Regions from separate parts of the Sphingomonas sp. M1A8_2b genome, predicted to be linked through region 2. Evidence: predicted binding sites of a transcription regulator. Region 2 holds the regulator's gene; each other region holds the start of a gene.
The links. Region 2 encodes LexA, which represses DNA repair genes until DNA is damaged. Its sites were predicted from a motif close to GTTCCNCNCTTGTTCT; they were not measured.
Positions count from the first base shown of each region.

Region 1 (3,277 bases), on a different contig from region 2:
CGAGATGCAGGCTTCGGGCGTCGACGTGATGTCGTCAATGTTCGAGCGCGACGAGGCTGGCTTCGTCGAGGATTACGATCCGAACGCAGAGCCCGGCGCGACCGCCGAAGCACCGCGCGACCAAGAGGAAGAGGCGCAGGGTTGATCCCTTCGCTTCCCTTCTAGCCGATACAGAAAGGCCCGCCCGGAGTGATCCGGGCGGGCCTTTTCTTTTGTGTCTGCGCGACGGGCGTCAGGGGCAGGTTACGCAGGCGCCGATCATTGCTGCGAAGGGGATGAGGGCGCAGAGGATGGGGACTAGGTGTTTCATGACCGGGTGACTCTTGGGGGTGTTATCCGGTTAATGCGCGGGGTTGGGAAAGGTTGCCGAGAGGTGAACGAATTTTGTACCGATCGGTTTTCGGTGCCAACCTAGCCGCCCTGCACCACCACCCCGGCGAAGGCCGGGGCCCAATTGGGAAAGCTTGAGTAACGGATCGCAGCGTCCATCATTCGGGTCCCCCAATTGGGCCCCGGCCTTCGCCGGGGTGGTTCACAACTGCTAGTCTCAGCCTTCGACGTTTTCCGGCTTCTCTATCAGCGCAGGCCCCTCGCCTAGCGCCAGCGCGTCGACCGACGACACATCTTCCAGATCACGCGCGCCCGTCTCGATGTTCAGGTCGCGGAACTTGCGGCCGGTTACCATCAGGCGGCCGTTGAACGAGTTGGTGAAGCCGTTGAAGTTCTTCACCGCGCTGTTGAGGCCGACGCCGACCTTCCGCAGGTCGTCGGCGACCTTGGCGAGGCGATCGTGCATCTCCTTGCCGAGTTCGCCGATCTTCCGCGCTTCGTTGGCGAGCTTTTCCTGACGCCAGACCGCAGCGACTGTGCGGGCGATCGCGATCAGGTTGGTCGGCGTTGCCAGCAGCACGCGCTTTTCGAATGCGAAATCCCAGAGCGTCGGGTCGTGTTCGAGTGCGGCGGACAGAAAATGCTCGCCGGGGACGAACATGATGACGTAGTCGGGCGTGTCGGCGAACTGGCTCCAATAGGCCTTGTTGCCGAGGCCGTTGACGTGCGCGCGCATCGACGCCGCGTGCGCCGCGAGGCCGATCAGGCGTTCGGCGTCGTCGACCGCGCCGAATGCGTCCTGGTACGCGTTGAGCGAGACCTTTGCGTCGATGACCAATGCTCGACCGCCGGGGACGCGGATGATTGCGTCGGGGCGGAGGCGGGCGCCGTCGTCGCCTACCGCGACGCTGACCTCGGTCTGGAAATCGGTGTGTTCGCTGAGGCCGCAGGTTTCGAGGACGTTCTTCAGTTGCTGCTCGCCCCAGCGGCCGCGGGATTTGGGGGCGTTGCGGAGGGAATTGACGAGCTTGGCGGCTTCGGTCGAGACCTTTTCCTGGCCGAGGCGCATCTGTTCGATCTGGCCCTTGAGGTCGCCGAATGCGTCGCGGCGCTCGGCTTCGACCTTTGCGACGCCTTCTTCGTAGCGTTGCAGGCGGTCGCTGACGGGTTGCAGCATCGACTTGAGGTTGAGGCCGGCAGACTCTTCGGACTGGCGGAAGCGGGCGTCGGCGCGTTCGAGGAAGGTCTTCTGCGCGTCGCTGAGCAGCTTGTTGGCGACGTCGCCGAACTGCGCGGCCATGACGTCCTTCGCCTCGCGGAGTTCGAGCAGGCGCGCTTCGAACGCTTCGCCCTGGGCTTTCAACGTGGCGATTTCGGTGCGGGCGGCGTCGCGGTCGGCGCGGATCGTCGCGAGGTCGAGACGGAGGCGATCGGTGTCGGTGGCCCGCTCGGCGTTCTGTGCGCGGAGCGTGGCGAGGTCCTGCATCGCGGCGTTGCGTTCGCGTTCGACCGCGTCGCGTGCGGAGCGGATGAGGTCGGCGTCGGCGACCTTGGTCTGCGCTACGGCGAGTTCGCTGGCGAGGGTGGCGGCTCGGCGGGAGGCTAGGAGCCAGCCGAGGAGGATGCCGGCGGCCAGCGCCAGGACGGCGATGATGGCGAACTCAGCCATTTTGCGCGGCCGAAACTGGAGTGAAGTGCAGGAAGTGCAGACGCTGGCGCAGCATTTCCTCGGGTGAGGCTGCGCGGGCGGGCACTTGGGTTCGGGAGAAGATTGGGGACGTCATGGGTGGAACATACGTCGAACGATTGATGTAGGACAATCGGAATATTCTGTTCTCCCGCGGAAGCGGGAGTCCAGGGTTACGGGAGACGGCGCCTGTGGTCCTGGGCCCCCGCCTTCGCGGGGGAACTAGAAGGGGGCGCTCAACACCAAAAGATTGAGCCAAACAGAATAGCACCACCCCGGCGGAGGCCGGGGTCCAATTGGAAAGGTCGCGGTAACGGAGCACTGCGGGCTATCACCACCGTCTCCCAATTGGGCCCCGGCCTTCGCCGGGGTGGTTGCGTGTGGCGTGAACGAGAGACCAAATCGGTCTCGATTCCGCGCCACGCCCGCTCACCCCATCTTCCGCTGCTTCGCCAGTTTCTTCAGCACCATGTCGCGCTTGAGGCGGCTGATGTGGTCGATGAACAGCACCCCGTCGAGGTGGTCGATCTCATGCTGCATGCAGGTCGACAGCAGTCCGTCGAAATCCTCCTCATGCGCCGCGCCGGTCTCGTCGAGCCACTTCACGCGGCACCGCGCCGGGCGCGCCACCTCGGCATACTGCTCCGGGATCGAGAGGCAGCCCTCGTTATAGGTGGAGACCTCGTCGCTGACCGACAGGATCTCGGCGTTGATGTACGCCTTGGGGTTCTTGATCGGCTTGTCGTCCTCGTCCTTCTCCTCCTGGAGATCGATGACGAGGACGCGCTTCTGCACGCCGACCTGGGTCGCGGCGAGGCCGATGCCGTTGAAGTCGTACATCGTCTCGATCATGTCGGCGACGAGCGTGCGGATGGAGTCGTCGACCGTCTCCACCGGTTCCGCGACGACGCGCAGGCGGGGATCGGGGACTTCGAGAACGGTCATGACGGTCATCCTGCGCAGCTAGGTTCCGCGCGGGGGTGCGTCAAGCACTTGGCTCAAGCCATTGGCCGCCTTGCCCTTAACGCCTGCGCCAGCGTGCCCTCGTCCAGATAGTCGAGTTCGCCGCCCACCGGCAGGCCGTGCGCGAGTTGGGTGACGCGGACCGGGAAGCGTTCGATACGCTCGGCGATGTAGTGCGCGGTGGTCTGGCCTTCGAGCGTGGCGTTCATCGCGAGCACGACTTCGTCGATGCCGCCGGCTTCGATGCGGCGGACGAGGCTGTCGATGCTGAGATCTTCGGGGCGGATGCCTTCGAGT
Region 1 is NZ_JBKFAH010000001.1:1,550,732-1,554,008, reverse strand. It holds gene rplI (50S ribosomal protein L9) at 1-145, shown strand, start outside; gene rmuC (DNA recombination protein RmuC) at 548-1,999, opposite strand; gene def (peptide deformylase) at 2,447-2,971, opposite strand; gene recR (recombination mediator RecR) at 3,016-3,277, opposite strand, start outside.
Region 1: the regulator LexA is predicted to act here: its motif matches at 2,236-2,251, upstream of rmuC (DNA recombination protein RmuC).

Region 2 (3,277 bases):
GGGGGGATCTGGATCGCGTTGTGGCGGACCAGGTTGCGGCGGATGGGCGTGGTGCCGCTGATGATCGGGGCAGCGTGGGCGCTGACCACACCGCCGCCGGATATTTTGGTGACGGGCGATGGCCGGCATGTCGCGGTCCGGACCGCCGCGGGTCTCTCGATGCTGCGGGACCGGGCGGGGGATTATACGCGGGATACGCTTGCCGAGAATGGCGGGGTCGACGGCGAGCCGCTGCTGCTGGCCGACCAGCCCGATGCACGGTGTAGTCGTGATCTTTGCGTCACCGATATTGCCGCGCGCGGACGGATGTGGCGGATCCTCGCGACCCGCAGCGCCTATATGGTCCCGATTGCCGAGTTCGTTGAAGCCTGTCGCAGCGCCGACGTCGTCGTCAGCGAACGCGGTCTGCCGAAGCGCTGCGTACCGCGGTGGCTGAAGCTCGATCGACGCGTTCTGCATCGGACGGGTGGAATCGCGCTGACCCTGGGGACCGGGACGGTCGTCACGATACTGACTGCAGGCGATCGCCATCCGTGGCGCGATCCGCCTCTGCTCAACCGCGCCGTGCATTCGTTCGCGCCACGACATGTCCGGTTCGACGACGCGGCATCGGGCCTTCGAGCCAACCGGGTTTCGCAGAGGTAGAATGGTAGTGCGAAGGCGCAATGGCGCGAAGAAGGTGTAATTCGGGAGACCCGTACGCCTTTCATGAACGATCAGCTGAGGTCGGTACTAGGACGGATAGACGCTCCCCCAAATGCGACATCTTCGCGCCTTTGCGCCTTCGCGTGATCCAAATCACCATCCAACGCGCGCGCTGTCCGGCCGATAAATTTCACGCGGAGCAGTTTCTTAGCCGACGAACCGGACCAGGTTGAATACTGTCCGGTCGTCTCTCCGCAGTCGTTTTAAACCGCAAGTTCTCCCCAATCGAAACACCTCCGCGTCTCCGCGCGAACCAATTCTTTCGACGGCGCAGAGCAGGCGGCGGCTCAGTCGTAGCGGCGGAAGATGCCGGAGAGTTTGCCCTGCACGCGGACTTGGGCGGGGGCGTAGCGTTGCGGGTCGTAGGCGCGGTTTGCCGGGTCGAGGCGGACCATCGCACCTTCGCGGCGGAAGTATTTGAGCGTGGCTTCGCTGTCCTCGATCAGCGCCACGACGATCTCGCCGTCGCGGGCGGTTTCGGTGCGGCGGATCAGCGCGTAGTCGCCATCGAGGATGCCGGCTTCGACCATCGAGTCACCGGAGACTTCGAGCGCATAGTGTTCGCCGGAACCGAGCAAAGCAGCGGGGACGGCTAGCATCGTGCTGCCTTCGAATGCTTCGATCGGGACGCCGGCGGCGATGCGGCCGTGCAGCGGGATCTCGATGACGTCGTTCGCTGGCTGCGGCGCGGCGGGCACGGGTGCCGACTTCACGTTCGATGCCTTCGAGGGCGCCTTCTTTTCCGGACGTTCGGGCATCCGCAGCACCTCGAGTGCGCGCGCGCGGTTCGGCAGGCGGCGGATGAAATTGCGCTCCTCGAGCGCGCTGATCAGACGGTGGACGCCCGACTTCGACTTGAGGTCGAGCGCGTCCTTCATCTCCTCGAACGACGGCGAGACGCCGGTATCGTTGAGTCGATCGTTGATGAAGCAGACGAGTTCGTGCTGCTTGCGCGTGAGCATGGCGGTTCTCCGTCCGGAACAGACGAGGAACTTCTATGGAACATAATTAACGCCGTCAAGCGGCCAGATCACCCAATGATAAGGATTTCCGCCGATTCGCCCGCCTTTGCCACGGGCGCGTTGCCCGCGCGGACGATCAGGCAGGTCGAGCGCGCCAGCGTGAGCAGCATCGAACTGTCCTGGATCGTCGACGCATAGGCGCGGCCGTCGCGGAGTTCGGCGCGCAGATAGTCGGTACGGGCGTTGTTGGCGGGCAGGTCTTCGCCGAGCAGAGCGTGCGTGACCTGCGGTAGCGGGTCGCGCGCACCGGCCATGTGCGCGACGACCGGCTTCACGAATAGCGTCGCGGTGACGAACGCGGAGACCGGGTTGCCGGGCAGGCCGAGCACCATCATCTCGCCGATCCGGCCGGCCATCATCGGCTTGCCGGGGCGCAGTGCGATCCGCCAGAAATCGATTCCGCCGCCGGCCGCCTCGATCGCCGGCCGGACGAGGTCGTGGTCGCCGACCGAGGCGCCGCCGGTGGTGACGAGGAGGTCGGCCGCGACGCTGGCGAAGGCGTCGCGCAGTACGTCGAGCCGGTCGGGAAGGATGCCGAGATCGATGACGTCGACGGGCAGGTCGGCGAGCATCGCGGCGAGCATGACGCCGTTCGATTCAGGCAGCGCGACGCCGTCGGCGGTCGAGCCGGGGGGGACGAGTTCGTCTCCGGTCGCGGCCACCGCGACGCGGACGCGGCGGTTGACGGTCAGGCTGCCGTGGCCACCGGTCGCGGCGACGGCGATCCGCGCCGGGGTGAGGCGATCGCCGACCGCGATCAGCCGGCTGCCGGTGGTGAAGTCGAGGCCCTTGCGGCGGGTGTTGCGGCCGAAGGTCGGCGGTCCTTCGCCGGCGAGGATCAGCGTGTCTCCGTCGCGCTCGGCTTCTTCCTGGACCATGACCGTGTCGGCACCCTCGGGCATTGCCGCGCCGGTGAAGATGCGGGTGGCTTCGGCTGGGCCGACCGTGCCGGCGAAGGGACGGCCCGCGGCGCTCTCGCCGATGACTGTCCACGGGCCGGGGAGGTCGGCGAAGCGGATCGCGTAGCCGTCCATCGCGGAAAGGTCGGCGGCCGGCTGCGTGCGGCGGGCGAGGATATCGGCTGCGGCCCAGCGGCCGGCGGCGTCGCGAAGCGGCACGGTTTCGTGGCCGACGCGCGGGGCCATGGCGAACAGGCGGGTCTGTGCGTCGGCGACGGGGAGAAGATCGGTCATGCGGGAAACCCCGGATTTGCGTGGGTTTGGCGAGTGAAGTGCAGAAAGTGCAGACGCTGGGAGCGGTGTTGCGCGCGCGGCTTTGGGCATGGGCGGAGCGGCGGGAGTTGGGGGTTGGTGGGCATGGCTGCCGCTTTGCCATGGGTTGCGCGCGTAGGACAGATCGATGTTCGGGGTGCGGCTATCGGTCGCAGTTTGGCGCGTGATATCGGGCGACGTCGGGAGTATTCACGGTCACCGACTGTGGCATTGAGAGGGCTCGACACCGTCTGCTGAAATCCCTGTCCTTGCTTATCGGCACAGGCCGCTTCTTCCCTTGCGGGGCGTTTCGGGACACGTCGGTGCGTGATACGATGC
Region 2 is NZ_JBKFAH010000002.1:390,465-393,741, forward strand. It holds gene ACLBWL_RS10210 (ComEC/Rec2 family competence protein) at 1-645, shown strand, start outside; gene lexA (transcriptional repressor LexA) at 993-1,667, opposite strand; gene ACLBWL_RS10220 (molybdopterin molybdotransferase MoeA) at 1,736-2,920, opposite strand.

Region 3 (3,277 bases), on a different contig from region 2:
GGCAAGGCGGGAATCGAATTCCACGACGCGTTCAACCTGGACCGCCTCAACCAGACCCACGCCGCCCGCCCCCGCCGCACCGGCTGAACCGCGAACGGGGAAGCAATTGCCCGCCCCGTCCGGCGCAGGCCGCGGTCGTCAAGATGCTCGCGCGCATCATCACCGCTCGCCCCGCCTGCGACCAACCGTCCCTCGCCCCACCCGTCACCCCAGACCCGTCACCCCAGACCCGTCACCCCAAACCCGTCACCCCAAACCCGTCACCCCAGCGAAAGCTGGGGTCTCCCGCAGCAAGCGCGCGATAACTAGAAGACCCCAGCTTTCGCTGGGGTGACGTCGAGAGGCGAGACGCACCAGCTTGGACCATTGCAACAATCACGAACGCCATTCCCGGTCACGCCGGCTGCGAAAGGTTACGACGGTTACGACGGTTACGACGGTCACCAACCACCCCGGCGAAGGCCGGGGCCCAATTGGGAACCGCCATGTTGGCGCACCCCGCGCGGCGTTACCTAACCCCCCTTCAACCATCCGCCGGCGTCGGAACGAGAGCCGCAACCGGAACCAACACCCCCCGCCTGCCGTCTGTCTCCCATGCCCCACCGCCCGCCGATCAAAGCCCTCGCCTTCGACGTCTTCGGCACCGTCGTCGACTGGCGCTCGGGCATCGCCCGCGACGCCGCCCCCGTGCTCGCGCGGCTGGGCCGCCCCGACATCGATCCCCACGCCTTCGCCGACGGCTGGCGCACACGCTATCAGCCGGCCCTCGAAGAGGTCCGCAGCGGCCGTCGCCCGTTCGTGATCCTCGACACGCTCCACCGCGAGGCGCTCGAAGACCTGCTCCGCCACCACGCCATCGATCCCGCCATGCTCGACGAGGCCACGCTCACCGATCTCACCCACGCCTGGCATCGCCTCGACCCATGGCCCGATTCCGTCGAAGGCCTCACCCGCCTGAAGACCCGCTACCCGATCGTCACGCTCAGCAACGGCAACATCGCGCTCATGCTGGAGATGGCGAGGCGCGCCCGGCTCCCGTGGGACGCGATCCTCGGCGCCGAGGTCAGCCGCGTCTACAAGCCGCTACCCGAAGCCTATCTCGCCACCGCCCGCATGCTCGGCATCGAACCCGCCGAACTCTGCCTCGTCGCCGCGCATCACAGCGATCTCGCCGCGGCGCGCGCTTGCGGGTTGCGGACCGCCTATATCGACCGGCCGATGGAATATGGCGGCTGCCGCGCCCCCGATGCGGATCAGGCGCAGGACTGGGATCATGCCATCCCCAGCATTGCCGCGCTCGCCGACCGCCTCGGCATTGCCTGAAGACACGAACGCGCGGCTCGGATTCCGCAAGCAACATTTGCGTCTTTCGCGGCCTAAATAATTTTTCGTTCCCGCCCCGTTCCCTTGCACATCGCGTATCCCGCAGAAGTCCACGCGTCGCGCGCAGGTGCCTCGACCACCCCCACCATGAACGCGACGAACCGAGTCCCGAACGGGCTCCACACCCCCTTGCGTCTCTTCGCGCTTTGGCACAATCTCTTGGGGTTGCGTTCGGGGGCGAACCCAATCGCTGGTAGAACAGGCCGTGCATAACCATATGCAACATGACCGTAAGCGCGCCTTCCACCGCCGCGATGGTCACTTTTTGTTCTCCCGTTTGCGCTCGCCCGATGGTAGCATGGCGACAGGTTACCGATTCGAACGAATACAGAACACTAGGAGCAGTTTCGATGGATTTCAGAAACAGCAGCCGGGATAGCGACATGACCACAGACACGATCGAACAGACCACTGCGACCACCGAGGCCGAGGCTCCCAAGGCGCCGCGCCAGGCGCAGGACAGCCATTCCGTGCGCGCGCAGATCTACCCGGTCGAGGTCGATCACAGCCGCGACGCGCTCCTGACCGAATTCGGCAAGGACACGCTCAAGGATCGCTACCTGCTCCCGGGCGAAAGCTACCAGGACCTGTTCGTCCGCGTCGCGTCGGCCTATGCCGACGACGCCGGCCACGCGCAGCGCCTGTATGACGCGATCTCGAAGCTCTGGTTCATGCCCGCCACCCCCGTTCTCTCGAACGGCGGCACCGGTCGCGGCCTGCCGATCTCGTGCTACCTCAACTCGGTCCCCGACAGCCTCGGCGGCATCGTCGACACCTGGAACGAGAATGTCTGGCTCGCCTCGCGCGGCGGCGGCATCGGCACCTATTGGGGCAACGTCCGCGGCATCGGCGAGCCGGTCGGCCTCAACGGCAAGACCAGCGGCATCATTCCGTTCGTCCGCGTCATGGATTCGCTCACGCTCGCGATCAGCCAGGGTTCGCTGCGCCGCGGCTCGGCGGCCGTGTATCTCGACGTCTCGCACCCCGAGATCGAGGAATTCCTCGAAATCCGCAAACCCTCGGGCGATTTCAACCGCAAGGCGCTCAACCTCCACCACGGCGTGCTGATCACCGACGCCTTCATGGAGGCGGTCCGCAACGGCGAGGAATGGCACCTACGTTCGCCGAAGGACCAGGCGATCCGCGCCACCGTCGACGCGCGCTCGCTGTTCCAGAAGCTCGTCGAGACCCGTCTCCAGACCGGCGAGCCGTACATCGTCTTCGCCGACCACGTGAACAAGGCGATGCCGAAGCATCACCGCGAGCTTGGCCTCAAGGTCTCGACCTCGAATCTCTGCTCGGAGATCACGCTCCCGACCGGCAAGGATCACCTCGGCAACGAGCGGACCGCGGTCTGCTGCCTGTCGTCGCTGAACCTCGAGACGTGGGATCAGTGGAAGGACGAGAAGGGCCTGATCGAGGACGTCATGCGCTTCCTCGACAACGTCCTGCAGGATTACATCGACCGCCACGAACCCGGCATGGAGCGCGCCGCCTACTCAGCCGGCCGCGAGCGCTCGGTCGGCCTCGGCGTGATGGGCTTCCACTCGTTCCTCCAGGCGCGCGGCATCCCGTTCGAGGGCGCGATGGCGAAGTCGTGGAACCTGCGCATGTTCAAGCACATCAGCAGCCAAGCCAACGAAGCCTCGATGCAGCTCGCAATCGAGCGCGGCCCCTGCCCCGATGCGGCCGATGTCGGTGCGATGGAGCGTTTCAGCTGCAAGATGGCGATCGCCCCGACCGCGTCGATCTCGATCATCTGCGGCGGCACGTCGGCGTGCATCGAGCCGATCCCGGCGAACATCTACACGCACAAGACGCTGTCGGGCAGCTTCTCAATCAAGAACCCGTATCTTGAGAAGATGCTGAGCGAGAAGTCGAAGAACAGCGACGC
Region 3 is NZ_JBKFAH010000003.1:162,888-166,164, reverse strand. It holds gene ACLBWL_RS13250 (EAL domain-containing protein) at 1-87, shown strand, start outside; gene ACLBWL_RS13245 (haloacid dehalogenase type II) at 595-1,323, shown strand; gene ACLBWL_RS13240 (ribonucleoside-diphosphate reductase subunit alpha) at 1,767-3,277, shown strand, end outside.
Region 3: the regulator LexA is predicted to act here: its motif matches at 1,640-1,655, upstream of ACLBWL_RS13240 (ribonucleoside-diphosphate reductase subunit alpha).